One region of the Bacillus sp. SRL543 genome, then DNA from elsewhere that is predicted to be linked to it. Evidence: a T-box and tRNA genes for the amino acid it is inferred to sense, from the RefSeq annotation. Region 1 holds a T-box; the other holds one or more tRNA genes.

Region 1 (7,799 bases):
GATTATAACTGCCGTGCACCTTCCGTCGACTGGCTCCCATAAGCGTTACTTAAGCAGTTAGCTCGGCCCAGGCAACCCTGCGGCACATGGGAGGGACCACTTAATGCTGCTTCCTTCCGGACCTGACATGGTTCATGGATTCCCATTGCGCAGGACCCGGGCGTCAACACCACTTACTTAAGGCAGGCCCTACAGGACACCAGCCTCAGGAAGGAGTTCAGCCTCGCTAGAGCGGATTGCGAGTACAGGGCACCGCTACCTCCCCGCTTAGCACGGCAAAATTGATACCATATTTGGTTGCGTCGTTTGTGACGCATAATCAGTATACTAAGTTTCGGACAAAATTGCAATGCCTATGGCCTGTCAATTCCTTCTTGCAGACCCAGCAGCTGCTTTCGCTGCTTTTTCTCTTCCTTTTTCCGCTCGCGCAGGGCTCGGAAGAATTCGGTCAGCAGACTGCTGCATTCTTCTTCCAGCATCCCGGGCACCACCTCGCTCTGGTGGTTGAACCTTTCATCCTGAAGAAGGTTCATAAAGGTCCCCGCACAGCCGCCCTTAGGATCGGCCGCGCCATATACAACCCTGCTGATGCGGGAGAGGATGATGGCTCCAGAACACATGGCGCACGGCTCTAGTGTAACGTAAAGCACAGCATCCTCCAGCCTCCATGTCCCCCGCCTGCCGCAGGCTTCTTCAATGGCAAGGAGCTCGGCATGGGCGACGGCATTCTGATTCGACTCGCGGAGATTGTGGGCGCGGGCGATGACCTCTCCGTCCAGGACCACAACCGCCCCGATCGGCACTTCCCCAAGCTCTCCTGCCTTTTTCGCTTCTTCTATTGCTTCCTTCATATAATAATCATCATTGTAAGTTATATTCATCTTTTTCCTTCCATCCCTTATGTTTAAAAATATACCAAGGGTGTATATAGCTTTTAGTGCTCACAATAGATCCAAAGGAGAGATCCACCATGAAAGAATCTTCTACAGCACTCTTAATTATAGACATGATCAATGATTTTAATTTTCCGGAAGGTGATGTTTTAGCTGAAAAAGCCCAAAAAATCAGCCAGCCGATAAAAACATTAAAGGAAAAGTGCGCTTCTGAAGCTATTCCTGTCATCTATGTTAATGATCATTACAGCCTTTGGCAAGCTGACTTTGAAAAGATCGCCGATTACTGCAGTAATAATAGCAGCAGGGAAATCATTGACCGCCTGTATCCCTCTGATGATGACTATTTCCTGATCAAACCGAAGCACTCTGCTTTTTACGGCACTGCCCTGAACACGCTGCTCCTGCAATTGAATGCCAAAAATCTGATCGTCACCGGTGTTGCCGGAAATATATGCGTCCTCTTTACAGCGAATGACGCCTATATGAGAGAATACAGCTTATATGTCCCTGAGAATTGTCTGGCATCCAATGATGATCATGACAACGAGAATGCATTGAAAATGATGAAAAATGTCCTCAATGCCAAAACAGAACCCTTCTCAGAGAAAAATAACATTTCAGCCTATTTCCCTTCATAGAATAATGGTAGCGCGATTTTGCCATTAAGGGGGAAAAGAGTATGCAAATCCATGTAGTGCGCGCCGGGCAGTCCCTGACAGGGATCGCACAGGCCTACGGCACGACGGCAGCAGATATTTCACAGGCCAATGAACTCCCCAATCCCGACAGGCTTGTTGTGGGCCAGGCGCTTGTTATCCCGATCACAGGGCGCTTTTACTGGGTACAGCCGGGAGATACCTTGTCGGCCATTTCCCGGCGGACAGGAATCCCAGTGCAGGAAATTGCAAGCATCAATCGTATATCGCCTTCCCAGCCTCTCCAGCCGGGATTGCGCCTCTATCTGCCGCCGAGGCCGAAAGCAGCGGCTGAATTCAATGCCTATGTAGAACCGCGGGGCACATCGGTTGCGCCTGCACTTGAGGAAGGAGCACGGGAGGCTGCGCCTTACCTTACGTATCTGGCGCCCTTCAGCTTTCAGGCACTGAGGGATGGCGGACTTAAAGAACCGCTCCTCAATAATTTCCCGGCCATCGCCCAAGCGAATAATAATGTATTGATGATGGTCATCACCAATCAGGAAAATGACCAGTTCAATGATGAGCTTGGCCGGATCCTCCTGAATGATATACCTGTGCAGGATAAATTCCTGGACAATATAACCGCAACAGCCAAGAAGTACGGCTTCAGGGACATCCATTTTGATTTTGAATATTTGCGCCCGGAGGACCGGGAGGCCTATAACCGTTTTCTAAGAAAAGCAAAGGCCCGGTTCAGCCGGGAAGGCTGGCTCATTTCCACTGCACTCGCGCCAAAGACGAGCGCCGGGCAGAAGGGACGCTGGTATGAAGCCCATGATTACAAGGCACATGGGGAAATCGTTGATTTTGTCGTCATCATGACCTATGAATGGGGCTATAGCGGCGGCCCTGCCCAGGCTGTCTCTCCGATTGGCCCTGTACGGGATGTCCTTGAATATGCAGTGAGCGAGATGCCGTCCTCCAAGATCATGATGGGCCAGAATCTGTACGGCTATGACTGGACCCTACCTTTTGTCCAGGGCACCACCGCCAAGGCATTGAGCCCGCAGCAGGCCATCGGGCTGGCCGCAGAGAAAAACGTGCCCATCCGCTATAACACGAAGTCACAGGCTCCGCTGTTCAACTATACAGGCACCGATGGGAAGCGGCATGAGGTCTGGTTTGAGGATGCGAGGTCCATCCAGGCAAAGTTCGACCTCATGAAGGAACTGAAGCTAAGGGGGATGAGCTACTGGAAGCTCGGCCTTTCATTTCCGCAGAACTGGCTTCTGATCACAGACAATTTCAATGTCACAAAGCGGGAGTAGCAGAGAGATTTCCGGAAATAGTCACTAAAAGCTATGGGTCAGCCCGATCCATGGCTTTTTTTATATTTTTTGCCGGCAGAAATTCCATATCCCTTCCACTACATAGTGTGTTAAAATATTTTTTGTGTCGTTAAAAGTCGATTTAAAGGATATATGGACATAGATAAAAAAGAACAATAAGGAGGCCACACTGTGGGGGGGACACCTTTTATTACAGTTGAAGGCCCGATCGGCGTAGGGAAAACCTCGCTGGCGAAGGCCATTTCCGAGCATTTTCAATTTGCGCTGCTGAAAGAGATTGTAGATGAAAATCCTTTTCTTGGAAAGTTTTATGAAAACATCGAGGAATGGAGCTTCCAGACGGAAATGTTTTTCCTGTGCAACCGCTACAAGCAGCTTGGGGACATCAACACTCATTTTTTAGCCAATAACAAGGCAGTCGTTGCCGATTATCATATTCTCAAGAATCTCGTTTTTGCCGAAAGGACGCTGAGTCCTGCCGAATACCAGAAGTATTTAAAGATCTACGAAATCCTGACAAATGATATGCCGAGGCCGAATGTCATCATCTATCTTCATGCAAGCCTTGAGACACTGCTGCAGCGGATCAAGCTGCGGGGCCGGGAAATTGAAAAGAATATCAGCCCGCTCTATTTAGAGCAGCTGTCAATTGATTATGAAAATGCCATGAAATTATTTGCCGAGCAGAACCCCGACATTCCTGTTCTGCGCTTCAGCGGCGATGATCTTGATTTTGTGAAAAATAAAGAAGATCTGTCATATATTCTGGACAGCCTTTCCCTATCTTTAATTAAAGGAGCTTATCATCATGAATCTTAGGAATAAGTATGAGATACCCGGAAATTCCGTAATTACCATCGCCGGTACGGTCGGGGTAGGGAAATCGACGATGACCAATGCGCTTGCGGGTGCACTGGGCTTTCGCACCTCATTTGAAAAAGTGGATACCAATCCTTATCTTGATAAATTTTACGCAGATTTCGACAGATGGAGCTTCCATCTGCAGATTTATTTCCTTGCTGAGCGCTTTAAGGAGCAGAAGCGCATCTTCGAATATGGCGGCGGCTTCATCCAGGACCGTTCCATTTACGAAGACACAGGCATTTTTGCCAAGATGCATCATGAAAAAGGGACCATGTCACAGGTGGACTATGAAACATACACAAGCCTGTTCGATGCAATGGTCATGACGCCATACTTTCCTCACCCGGACCTGCTGATTTATCTGGAAGGATCCATTGATGACATCCTCTCCAGGATTCAGGAAAGAGGGCGTCCGATGGAGCAGCAGACGCCAGTGTCCTACTGGGAAGAGATGCATGGGCGCTACGAGAACTGGATCAATACATTCAATGCCTGCCCGGTGCTGCGCCTGAACATCAACGATTATGACCTGATGGCCGAAGGAGCTTCCATTGAGCCAGTCATCGAAAAAATCTCCGTCTTTCTGAAGCATTCACAGCTGCTGAAGAAATAAACTTTCGTTTTTGGTGCTTCGGAGTACAGAATAACCTCTTATACCAAAAAGAAGCCCGGCATAAATGCCGGGCTTTTGTTTGGTTCATTTTCATGATGCAAAGCTGCCTTTTTATTCTGCAAAAATCATAAAAAAGCCGCTGCAATATGCAGCGGCTTTTTATGTATCTCCAATAGTTATGCGCTATGGTTGATTTTAAAATGGAGGAGGTAGAGGGATTCGAACCCCCGCGCGGTGTTACCCGCCTGTCGGTTTTCAAGACCGATCCCTTCAGCCAGACTTGGGTATACCTCCGTATCGACAAGATTTATTTTAGCACCTGTCAAAAGCAAAGTCAACACTATTTCAAAAAAATATTAAGGCGGGTTATTCACCCGCCCAGATGCATGCTTTACGCCTTGCCGATAACTTCTTTATTGCCCATATATGGTCTTAATACTTCCGGAATGATGACACTTCCATCTTCCTGCTGATAGTTTTCCAGGATAGCGGCGACCGTACGGCCGATCGCAAGGCCAGAGCCATTCAGTGTATGAAGATGCTCAGGCTTACCCTTAGGCTCGCGGCGGAAACGGATGTTCGCGCGGCGTGCCTGGAAGGCTTCGAAGTTACTGCAAGAAGAAATCTCGCGGTATGTCCCGTAGCTTGGAATCCATACTTCTATATCGTATTTCTTGGCCGCTGTGAAGCCGAGATCGCCTGTGCACATGCTGAGCACGCGGTAAGGAAGCCCTAGCATCTGCAAAACCTTCTCTGCATGACCAGTCAGCTTTTCCAGCTCGTCATAAGAATCCTCAGGACGGACAAATTTTACGAGCTCCACCTTATTGAATTGATGCTGGCGGATCAGCCCCCTTGTATCACGGCCAGCAGATCCCGCTTCAGAACGGAAGCATGCACTGAAGGCAGCATAGTTGATCGGAAGCTGTTCGTTCGTCAGGATTTCATCTCTGTGCATATTTGTCACAGGCACTTCTGCTGTCGGGATCAGGAAGTAGTCTTCGCTTTCAATCAGGAAAGCATCTTCTTCAAACTTCGGCAGCTGGCCGGTGCCTGTCATGCTGGCACGGTTGACCATGTATGGAGGAAGGACTTCCATATAGCCATGCTCATCTGTGTGAAGATCCAGCATGAAGTTGAATAAAGCACGCTCTAAGCGGGCGCCAAGGCCTTTATAGAATACAAAGCGGCTTCCCGTAACCTTCCCAGCCCTCTCAAAGTCAATGATGTCCAGGTCAGTGGCAACATCCCAGTGAGGCTTCGGCTCGAAGCTGAAATCGCGGACATTGCCCCATTTTCTCGCCTCGACATTATCGTCTTCCGTCTCACCGACCGGAACGCTCTCATGCGGGATATTCGGGATGCTCATCAAAAGGCTGTCCAGTGATTCTTCCACTGTGCGGAGCTCTTCATCAAAGGCTTTAATCTTGTCGCCCACTTCCCTCATCTCTGCAATCAGGCTGTCAGCATCTTTCTTTTCGCGCTTCAGCGCAGCGACCTGCTGGGATACTTCATTCCTTCTGCTCTTCAGCTGTTCTGTTTCCATGATCAGCTCACGGCGCCTTACATCAAGATCCTCAAATTTCCCCAGGTCGCCAAGATCCTCCCCGCGGTGCTGGAGGCGGTTCTTCACTTCTTCAAAATTGCTTCGTAAATATTTAATATCAAGCATGCTGATTCCTCCTAGTTTTCCATTCGATAGGCATATGGGCGGAACCTGCGAAAAAACAAAAAACCCCCGTCCCAAAAAGGGACGGGAGTTACCCGCGTTGCCACCCTAGTTGAAGGCATAAATGCCTTCCACCTTAAATCCATAACGGTTTTTAACCGAAAGCACTTACTCGCCGATATGGGCTTTCCATGCTTTTGCTCAAGGACGGATTCACAAGGTCCCACCACCGGTTTCCACCAGCCACCGGCTCTCTATAGGAATGGGATTCCCGCTACTATTTCCTGTCAATGCGTTTCGAATGTAATTTTATAATAATTTACTACAATTATGTGCTATTTGCAACCTATTATTCAAACTAAATTCGCCTGGGCTTCTTTCACCATTTCCACGAAATACGCGGTAAGGCGGTGATCTTCTGTCAGCTCAGGATGGAATGAGCAGCCAAGGAACTGACCTTCCCTTGCGGCCACGATGCGGCCATCATGCTTTGCAAGCACTTCTACATTCTCGCCGGCCTGCAGAATATGCGGAGCGCGGATAAAGACAGCTTCGAAATCTTCTGCCACTCCGGCAATATCAAGGGGCGCTTCAAAGCTTTCCCGCTGCCTTCCGAAAGAATTGCGCTCCACCTCGACATCCATGACACCGATATGCGGCTCTGCATAGCCGGCAACTGTCTTCGCCAGCAGGATGAGCCCGGCACATGTTCCGAACATTGGTTTCCCTGACTGGGCAAACGCCCTCAGTTCTTCCATGAAATCGTATTTATCGATCAGGCGGCGCATCGTGGTGCTTTCGCCGCCGGGGATGATCAGTCCGTCCACTTCCCCAAGCTGCTCTTTGCGTTTGATGACAACTGCCTCCGCACCGCAGGACTCAATGGAGCGGACATGCTCCCTGACAGCCCCCTGAAGGCCCAGTACGCCTACTTTAACCATGTTCATTCTCCTTACCAACCGCGCTCCTGCATACGAGCTTCAGGAGCCAGTGATGAGATTTCGATGCCCTTCATCGGTGTTCCAAGTTCTTTTGACAAATCAGCAATCAGCTTGTAATCCTGATAATGCGTAGTCGCCTCTACAATCGCTCTCGCAAACTTGGCAGGATTGTCAGACTTGAAGATGCCTGATCCTACGAATACACCGTCTGCGCCAAGCTCCATCATTAAAGCGGCATCTGCAGGTGTCGCAACGCCGCCTGCAGCGAAGTTAACGACCGGAAGGCGGCCAAGTTCCTTGATTTCAAGAAGAAGCTCATAAGGGGCTCCGAGAAGCTTAGCTTCTGTCATCAGTTCGTCAAGGTTCATGCCGACCACCTTGCGCACCTGTGCGTTCACCTTGCGGATATGGCGCACTGCTTCTACAATATTGCCTGTTCCAGGCTCGCCTTTCGTGCGAAGCATCGCTGCTCCTTCGCCGATTCTGCGGGCAGCCTCGCCAAGGTCGCGGCATCCGCATACAAATGGAACCGTATAATCCCTTTTATTTAAATGATACTCTTCATCAGCAGGAGTGAGCACTTCACTCTCATCTATATAATCAACGCCCATTGCTTCTAATACACGGGCTTCCACGATATGGCCAATTCTGCCTTTTGCCATAACAGGGATCGTTACAGCATTCATGACTTCCTCAACAATGCGGGGGTCTGCCATCCTGGCCACACCGCCGGCAGCACGGATATCGGATGGAACCCTCTCCAGTGCCATGACTGCGACTGCGCCGGCCTCTTCAGCAATCTTGGCCTGCTCAGCGTTGACTACGTCCA
Region 2 (7,799 bases), 1.1 Mb from region 1:
AAATTTTAAAATTCCTCTTGCAAAATAATAAAAAGACGGTATAATAATACTTGTCTTGAAAAAATAGTCTGGTGGCAATAGCGAGAAGGTCACACCCGTTCCCATACCGAACACGGAAGTTAAGCTTCTCAGCGCCGATGGTAGTTGGAGGTTCTCCTCCTGTGAGAGTAGGACGCTGCCGGGCTTTAATATGGAGGATTAGCTCAGCTGGGAGAGCATCTGCCTTACAAGCAGAGGGTCGGCGGTTCGATCCCGTCATCCTCCACCATATTTGCCGGTTTAGCTCAATTGGTAGAGCAACTGACTTGTAATCAGTAGGTTGGGGGTTCAAGTCCTCTAGCCGGCACCAGTTTCAAATGAGCCATTAGCTCAGTCGGTAGAGCATCTGACTTTTAATCAGAGGGTCGAAGGTTCGAGTCCTTCATGGCTCACCATTCAATCTCTAATAATGAATTATGCGGGTGTGGCGGAATTGGCAGACGCACCAGACTTAGGATCTGGCGCCGCAAGGCGTGGGGGTTCGACTCCCTTCACCCGCACCAATTTAATATGCGGAAGTAGTTCAGTGGTAGAACATCACCTTGCCAAGGTGGGGGTCGCGGGTTCGAATCCCGTCTTCCGCTCCAGAGATTGCCGGGGTGGCGGAACTGGCAGACGCACAGGACTTAAAATCCTGCGGTAGGTGACTACCGTACCGGTTCGATTCCGGTCCTCGGCACCATTAAAAACATTTTAATTATGCGCCCGTAGCTCAATTGGATAGAGCGTCTGACTACGGATCAGAAGGTTATGGGTTCGACTCCTTTCGGGCGCGCCATACTATTAATGTAATGAAAGCAAGAATATTAGCCAACGAGTGAACACCTGACTGCTAATTGCAGGATGATGTGAATAAGGAAGCAATGAAGCAATTCGACGCTTATCATTTGCATGACGGGGAGTAGCTCAGCTTGGTAGAGCACTTGGTTTGGGACCAAGGGGTCGCAGGTTCGAATCCTGTCTTCCCGACCATTTGAAATTCTATATGGGGCCTTAGCTCAGCTGGGAGAGCGCCTGCTTTGCACGCAGGAGGTCAGCGGTTCGATCCCGCTAGGCTCCACCATATAACCTTATGAGAATACTTGATTTGGCGGTGTAGCTCAGCTGGCTAGAGCGTACGGTTCATACCCGTGAGGTCGGGGGTTCGATCCCCTCCGCCGCTACCAAATTAAGGACCTTTAGCTCAGCTGGTTAGAGCAGACGGCTCATAACCGTCCGGTCGTAGGTTCGAGTCCTACAAGGTCCACCATTCACTTTAATATGGAGGTATACCCAAGTCTGGCTGAAGGGATCGGTCTTGAAAACCGACAGGCGGGTAACACCGCGCGGGGGTTCGAATCCCTCTACCTCCTCCATTATACTTTTAAATCACTTTTATCGTCGCGGGGTGGAGCAACAAGCAATTCTCCACTGAAAAGACTGCGAGTTGTACCGGTTGAGCTGCTTCTTGGTTCACTTCCTGAGACCGGGACAGTCCTTTGCAAGCAATATTCAGGAAACAGGAAAGATTATATTTTATCGTCGCGGGGTGGAGCAGTCCGGTAGCTCGTCGGGCTCATAACCCGAAGGTCGCAGGTTCAAATCCTGCCCCCGCAATACCTGGTCCTCAGTGCAGTAATGAGCAGCACTGCGATGAATATGCTTCGAGTGATCATGACGGATTTTCTTGCCGTTCCATCTGGAAGAGGAAGAAACAGTCCTGAAGGATACTCGGGCATAATTCAGACCTTATTTTATAAACTGGTCCCGTGGTGTAGCGGTTAACATGCCTGCCTGTCACGCAGGAGATCGCGGGTTCGATTCCCGTCGGGACCGCCATTATTTATTTAGAAAAGCAATACCCAGTATGGCTCAGCAGCTCAGTCGGTAGAGCAGATTGCTACCTTCATTGAACAGCTTCTGCGGCAATCTGCAAAAAAGTTCGCAAGAACTTTTGAGCAAAGGACTTATGAAATATTGTTTTAGGAAATTACTTTATTTGGCTCAGTAGCTCAGTCGGTAGAGCAAAGGACTGAAAATCCTTGTGTCGGCGGTTCGATTCCGTCCTGAGCCACCATTTATTTTTTGTGAAAAAGCATTGAATTGTGGCGGTTGTGGCGAAGTGGTTAACGCATCGGATTGTGGTTCCGACATTCGTGGGTTCGATTCCCATCAGTCGCCCCATAAAATATGCGGGTGTAGTTTAATGGTAAAACCTCAGCCTTCCAAGCTGATGTCGTGGGTTCGATTCCCATCACCCGCTCCAAAAGTGGGCCTATAGCTCAGCTGGTTAGAGCGCACGCCTGATAAGCGTGAGGTCGATGGTTCGAGTCCATTTAGGCCCACCATTCCGCAGTAGCTCAGTGGTAGAGCATTCGGCTGTTAACCGAACGGTCGCAGGTTCGAGTCCTGCCTGCGGAGCCAATATGGGGAAGTACTCAAGTGGCTGAAGAGGCGCCCCTGCTAAGGGTGTAGGTCGGGCAACCGGCGCGAGGGTTCAAATCCCTCCTTCTCCGCCATAAGGCCCCTTGGTCAAGCGGTTAAGACACCGCCCTTTCACGGCGGTAACACGGGTTCGAATCCCGTAGGGGTCATACAAAAAAGCTGTCAGCAAATGCTGGCAGCTTTTTTGTATGCATCTTTTCTGAATCATTGTGTTTAATCGGGAAGTTCTTCGTTTTTTTGCAGCCGGTTTCCCGGATTATTTAAATCTATTTCTGATGCAATCCCTGTATAGGGCCCCCTGAACATATCTCCCGTCGCAAGGATTTTTCCATCTGCAGGCCCGAACAGAGGCAGCCTTTCTCCGGCTTCTTGCTTTTCCCTGAGAAGAAACTCTTCTTCTTGATTTGCCATCTTCAATCCCCCCTTCATAAAAACATATGCTTATTATAGGCATTTTCCTTGAAAACCAACTCAAGTTTACAAAATTAATCGAATTATAAGAGAAAATATCGAAAAATTTAAAATTTTTTTACAAGGTATTTTTATGAATAAGACGAATATAAAAAGAAAGTCGATGATTTTTAAATCTGTTGGAGAGAAGGATGGCTGTGAAAACGATGTTTCCCACTGACTATCAAATGCATTTATTTCATGAAGGCACCCTTTTTGACAGCCACCGCCTTTTTGGTGCCCACTTGATACATGAAGAAGGCAAAATCCTCACCAGATTTGCTGTATGGGCTCCAAATGCTAAGGAGGTCAGGGTTGTTGGGGACTTTAACAGCTGGAATGGGGAAGGTTTCAAATTACATAGAATGAATAATGAAGGGGTATGGCACATAGTAGTCGAGAAGGATTTGGCAGGCTGCCTCTATAAGTATGAAATATTGACACAAGGAGGCACCAGGCTGCACAAAGCTGATCCATATGCATTCTATTCTGAGAAAAGACCCGGCACTGCTTCAGTCGTATGGCCGCTTGAAGGCTATAAATGGAATGATCAGTCTTGGCTGAAAAGCAGGATGAAGAAAAATACCTTTGCAGAACCGGCTGTCATATATGAAATGCATGCCGGAACGTGGAAACGAAAAAATAATAACAGGCTGATGAATTACAGGGAGCTGGCGGATGAAGTTGTGCCCTATGTCCTTGAACATGGGTTTACACATGTTGAACTGCTCCCTCTTGTCGAGCATCCGCTCGATGCCTCATGGGGCTATCAGGGTACAGGGTATTTTTCCGCGACCAGCCGGTATGGCAAGCCGCAGGATTTAATGTATTTTGTCGACCAATGCCATCAGCATAACATCGGTGTCATTCTCGACTGGGTTCCCGGCCACTTTTGCAAAGATGCCCATGGACTCTATAATTTTGACGGAACCCACCTTTTTGAATATAAGAATGAGAAGGATAGGGAGAATTATGTATGGGGCACTTCAAACTTTGATCTGGGCCGCAAGGAAGTGCAGAGCTTCTTAATCTCCAATGCTTTATTCTGGCTTGAAACCTATCATATAGATGGGTTCAGGATGGATGCTGTATCTAATATCATTTATTGGCCCAATTCGCAAGAACAGCATCAGAATCCGTTTGGAATTGAATTCCTCCGCAAGCTCAACAGCACAATCAGGCAATATGATCCCTCCATTTTTCTAGCAGCTGAAGATTCATCAAATCTCCCGCTGGTGACCTCTCCAGCCCATTATGGGGGCCTTGGCTTTCATTACAAATGGAATATGGGCTGGATGAATGATGTACTGGCCTATATGGAAACCAGTCCAGAGGCAAGAACCGGGAAGCATGGCAATATCACATTTTCTCTTTTATATGCTTTCAAGGAGAATTTTATATTGCCTCTCTCACATGATGAAGTCGTACATGGAAAAAAGTCTCTCCTCAATAAAATGCCGGGAGATTATTGGAGGAAGTTTGCCCAGTTCCGGCTGCTCCTGGGCTATATGATGGCACATCCCGGCAAAAAACTGCTGTTCATGGGCTTTGAAATCGCGCAATTTTCAGAGTGGAAAGATTCGGAAGGACTTGACTGGAATCTGCTTGAGTTTGAGATGCACCAGAAAGCAAACAGGTACAGCAAGGATTTGATAAAGCTATACAGAAGATCCAAGCCCCTGTTTGAACTGGATCATCTTCAGGAAGGCTTTGAGTGGATTGATGCAGATAACTGGGAACAATCCATTTTTTCTTTTGTCCGTTTCAGCGCTGCCGAGGGTGAACATCTTATTGTGGTATGCAACTTTACAGCCGATCCGTATCAAAACTTCAGGATCGGGGTTCCCCATGCCGGAAGCTACAGGGAGATCTTCAACAGCGATAAGGAAGAGTATGGCGGGTCCGGCTGGATCAACAAAAAAGTCATCAAAACAGAAGAAATGGGATACCATGGCCGGCCTTATTCGATTCAGATGGCTATCCCGCCGTTTGGCATTACTATCTTGCGTCCTGTTAAACACCGAAAGGAGAGGAAAGGAAATGGCAAAGACAAAATGTGTGGCAATGCTGCTGGCAGGGGGAAAAGGGTCCAGGCTTAACGCTCTGACTGAAAATCTTGCAAAACCAGCTGTACCGTTTGGAGGCAAATACAGGATCATTGACTTCACCTTGAGCAATTGTACAAATTCAGGGATTGATACAGTCGGTGTTCTGACCCAGTATCAGCCTCTCGTGCTGAATTCCTATATAGGAATAGGAAGCGCCTGGGATTTGGACAGAATGAACGGCGGGGTGACCGTTTTGCCTCCATACGCCGAATCTTCAGAGGTCAAGTGGTATACAGGCACGGCGAGTGCGATCTTTCAAAATATAAACTATCTTAAGCAGAATGAACCTGAATATGTGCTTATCCTGTCAGGCGATCATATCTACAAAATGAATTATGACCTGATGCTTGATTATCATATTGAAAAGAACGCAGATGCTACTATTTCAGTCAAAGAAGTTCCCTGGGAGGAAGCCAGCCGATTCGGGATCATGAATACGAACGAAGATCTGAGTGTTTCAGAATTTGATGAAAAGCCGGAGAAGCCGAGAAATAATATGGCCTCAATGGGAATTTATATTTTTAAATGGGACGTACTTAAGGAGTATCTGGAGCTTGACGACCTGGATGAGGATTCCTCACACGACTTTGGAAAGGATATCATCCCAAGGCTTCTGAATGACAGCAAAAGGCTTTATGCCTACCCTTTCAGCGGATACTGGAAGGATGTAGGGACTGTGCAAAGCCTTTGGGAAGCCAATATGGATTTGCTGGACGACCATTGCCAGCTGGATTTGAATGATTATTCCTGGAGGATCTATTCTGTGAATCCCAATCATCCGCCGCAATATATCGCGCCGATGGCGGAAGTGGATGAATCGATGATTAATGAAGGCTGTTTAATTGAAGGGGAAATTTATAAAACGGTCGTTTTTCAGGGAGTAGAGGTCAAAGCAGGTTCAATTATTAAAGAATCGGTCATTATGCCGAATGCTGTCATCGGGAAGAATGTCTTTATTGAAAGAGCGATCGTTCCTTCTGATATGCACATACCGGACGGAACGGTTATAAGGGATGATGAAAATAAAGGTGAAATCATTCTGGTGACAGAGGAAATGATTAAGGAAATCCATTCATAAGAATATAAATCAGGAGGGGATATAGTTGAATAAGAGATTGCTGGGCGTTATAGATGCAACAACTTATCATGAAGGACTGGAGGAACTGATAGTCCACCGCTCTCTTGCGGCAGTGCCCTTTGCAGGCCGCTACCGGCTGATAGATTTTGTTCTCTCCAGCATGGTGAACTCAGGAATTGCCAGTGTGGCCATCTTTCCGAAGTTTCAATACAGGTCACTGATGGACCATCTTGGTTCAGGAAAGAACTGGGATTTGAACAGAAAAAGAGACGGCCTCTTTTTCTTTCCATCTCCGCTTCTTGATGGGCCTCGGCAGGGGGTAGGTTCCTTCAATCATTTTGCAGCCAACCTTGATTATTTCTACCGCAGCAATCAGGAATATTCTTTAATAGCAAATTGCTATACTGTTCTTAATATGGATTTTCAGCCGGCCCTTGAGAGGCATATCCAATCCGGCTGTGACATTACAGAACTCAGGCATAACGGAAAGTCTCTCGAAATGTACCTTGTCAAAACCTCTCAGCTAATCGAATTCATTGAAAAAAGAAATGAAACGGGCCACTCTTGCATGAGTGATATAGCAGCCGATCTGAATCATGTCTATAAAGTGTGCACATACGAATATACAGGGCATGTTACGAGAATCGACTCGATTGAGAGCTACTATCAGGCCAGCATGAGCATGCTTGAACCTGAAACTTTCCACAAGCTGTTCCGCAAAGATCAGCCAGTCTACACAAAGGTTAAAGATGAGCCTCCTGCACGGTATTTAAAAGGCGCAGGCGTCAGAAACAGTATGGTGGCAAACGGGTGCCTTATAGAAGGAACGGTTGAAAACAGCATTATCTCCCGGGCAGTCAGGATCGGGAAAGGATCAGTTGTTAGAAATTGCATCATTATGCAAAAATGCCAAATCGGTGATGATTGCATATTGGACTCAGTCATCATCGATAAAGATGTCAGAATCGAATCCGGGACCGTCATGGAAGGTTCCCCTGTCCAGCCGATTGTAATCCGGAAAGGAACCATACAAGGGGCGCTGATGAATTCATGAAAGTCTTATTCGCTGTATCAGAATGTGTGCCATTCGTTAAATCAGGGGGGCTTGCCGATGTGGCAGGCTCCTTGCCGAAGGAATTGAAAAAGCTGGGGACGGACGTAAGGATAATTCTGCCTAAGTATGGGAGCATACCGGAAACATATAAGAAGAAAATGAAAAAGGTCAGGGAGTTCAGCGTTTCTGTGGGCTGGCGAAACCAGTACTGCGGAATAGAAGAGCTGGTCCATGACGGTGTCATTTTTTATTTTGTCGATAATGAGTATTACTTCCTGCGGGATCAGCTTTATGGATATTTTGATGATGGAGAAAGATTTGCCTTTTTCAGCAGGGCTGTATTGGAAAGCATGAGGGAGCTTGATTTCTATCCTGATATCATTCACTGCCATGACTGGCATACAGGGATGGTCCCCTTCCTGCTGAATGTGCAATACAGGCATGCAAAAGAATATGCTGCTGTAAAAAGCGTGTTTACCATTCATAATCTTCAATTCCAGGGCATTATGCCAAAAGAGGCACTCAGCGACTTATTTGGCCTTGATGAAATCTGTTTCACGGAAGGGCAGCTCGAATTTTATGGATGCATCAATTTTATGAAGGCAGCCCTAACATCTGCCGATAAAATAACAACCGTCAGCCCTAC

The links. A T-box is a leader RNA that pairs with one kind of tRNA and senses whether it is charged. The one in region 1 lies ahead of serS (serine--tRNA ligase), so its partner is inferred to be a tRNA-Ser.
Region 2: it has a tRNA-Ser gene. The T-box ahead of serS (serine--tRNA ligase) is inferred to sense a tRNA for this amino acid. The anticodon was not compared.

What each region holds. Positions count from the first base shown of each region.
Region 1 covers NZ_OZ481794.1:21,081-28,879, reverse strand. Annotated here, with positions in the region: RNA gene ffs (signal recognition particle sRNA large type) at 12-276, opposite strand; gene tadA (tRNA adenosine(34) deaminase TadA) at 354-881, opposite strand; gene AC4E8B_RS00125 (cysteine hydrolase family protein) at 971-1,534, shown strand; gene AC4E8B_RS00120 (glycoside hydrolase family 18 protein) at 1,576-2,862, shown strand; gene AC4E8B_RS00115 (deoxynucleoside kinase) at 3,055-3,702, shown strand; gene AC4E8B_RS00110 (deoxynucleoside kinase) at 3,692-4,360, shown strand; tRNA gene AC4E8B_RS00105 (tRNA-Ser) at 4,562-4,654, opposite strand; gene serS (serine--tRNA ligase) at 4,752-6,032, opposite strand; T-box leader at 6,107-6,329, opposite strand; gene pdxT (pyridoxal 5'-phosphate synthase glutaminase subunit PdxT) at 6,383-6,970, opposite strand; gene pdxS (pyridoxal 5'-phosphate synthase lyase subunit PdxS) at 6,982-7,799, opposite strand, start outside.
Region 2 covers NZ_OZ481794.1:3,889,594-3,897,392, reverse strand. Annotated here, with positions in the region: rRNA gene rrf (5S ribosomal RNA) at 68-184, shown strand; tRNA gene AC4E8B_RS19920 (tRNA-Val) at 193-268, shown strand; tRNA gene AC4E8B_RS19915 (tRNA-Thr) at 274-349, shown strand; tRNA gene AC4E8B_RS19910 (tRNA-Lys) at 359-434, shown strand; tRNA gene AC4E8B_RS19905 (tRNA-Leu) at 458-542, shown strand; tRNA gene AC4E8B_RS19900 (tRNA-Gly) at 552-626, shown strand; tRNA gene AC4E8B_RS19895 (tRNA-Leu) at 633-721, shown strand; tRNA gene AC4E8B_RS19890 (tRNA-Arg) at 741-817, shown strand; tRNA gene AC4E8B_RS19885 (tRNA-Pro) at 935-1,011, shown strand; tRNA gene AC4E8B_RS19880 (tRNA-Ala) at 1,027-1,102, shown strand; tRNA gene AC4E8B_RS19875 (tRNA-Met) at 1,129-1,205, shown strand; tRNA gene AC4E8B_RS19870 (tRNA-Ile) at 1,212-1,288, shown strand; tRNA gene AC4E8B_RS19865 (tRNA-Ser) at 1,302-1,394, shown strand; tRNA gene AC4E8B_RS19860 (tRNA-Met) at 1,562-1,635, shown strand; tRNA gene AC4E8B_RS19855 (tRNA-Asp) at 1,782-1,857, shown strand; tRNA gene AC4E8B_RS19850 (tRNA-Phe) at 2,020-2,095, shown strand; tRNA gene AC4E8B_RS19845 (tRNA-His) at 2,127-2,202, shown strand; tRNA gene AC4E8B_RS19840 (tRNA-Gly) at 2,211-2,284, shown strand; tRNA gene AC4E8B_RS19835 (tRNA-Ile) at 2,290-2,366, shown strand; tRNA gene AC4E8B_RS19830 (tRNA-Asn) at 2,368-2,442, shown strand; tRNA gene AC4E8B_RS19825 (tRNA-Ser) at 2,447-2,537, shown strand; tRNA gene AC4E8B_RS19820 (tRNA-Glu) at 2,541-2,612, shown strand; gene AC4E8B_RS19815 (hypothetical protein) at 2,677-2,874, opposite strand; gene glgB (1,4-alpha-glucan branching protein GlgB) at 3,066-5,012, shown strand; gene AC4E8B_RS19805 (glucose-1-phosphate adenylyltransferase) at 4,954-6,099, shown strand; gene AC4E8B_RS19800 (GlgC family sugar phosphate nucleotidyltransferase) at 6,125-7,153, shown strand; gene glgA (glycogen synthase GlgA) at 7,150-7,799, shown strand, end outside.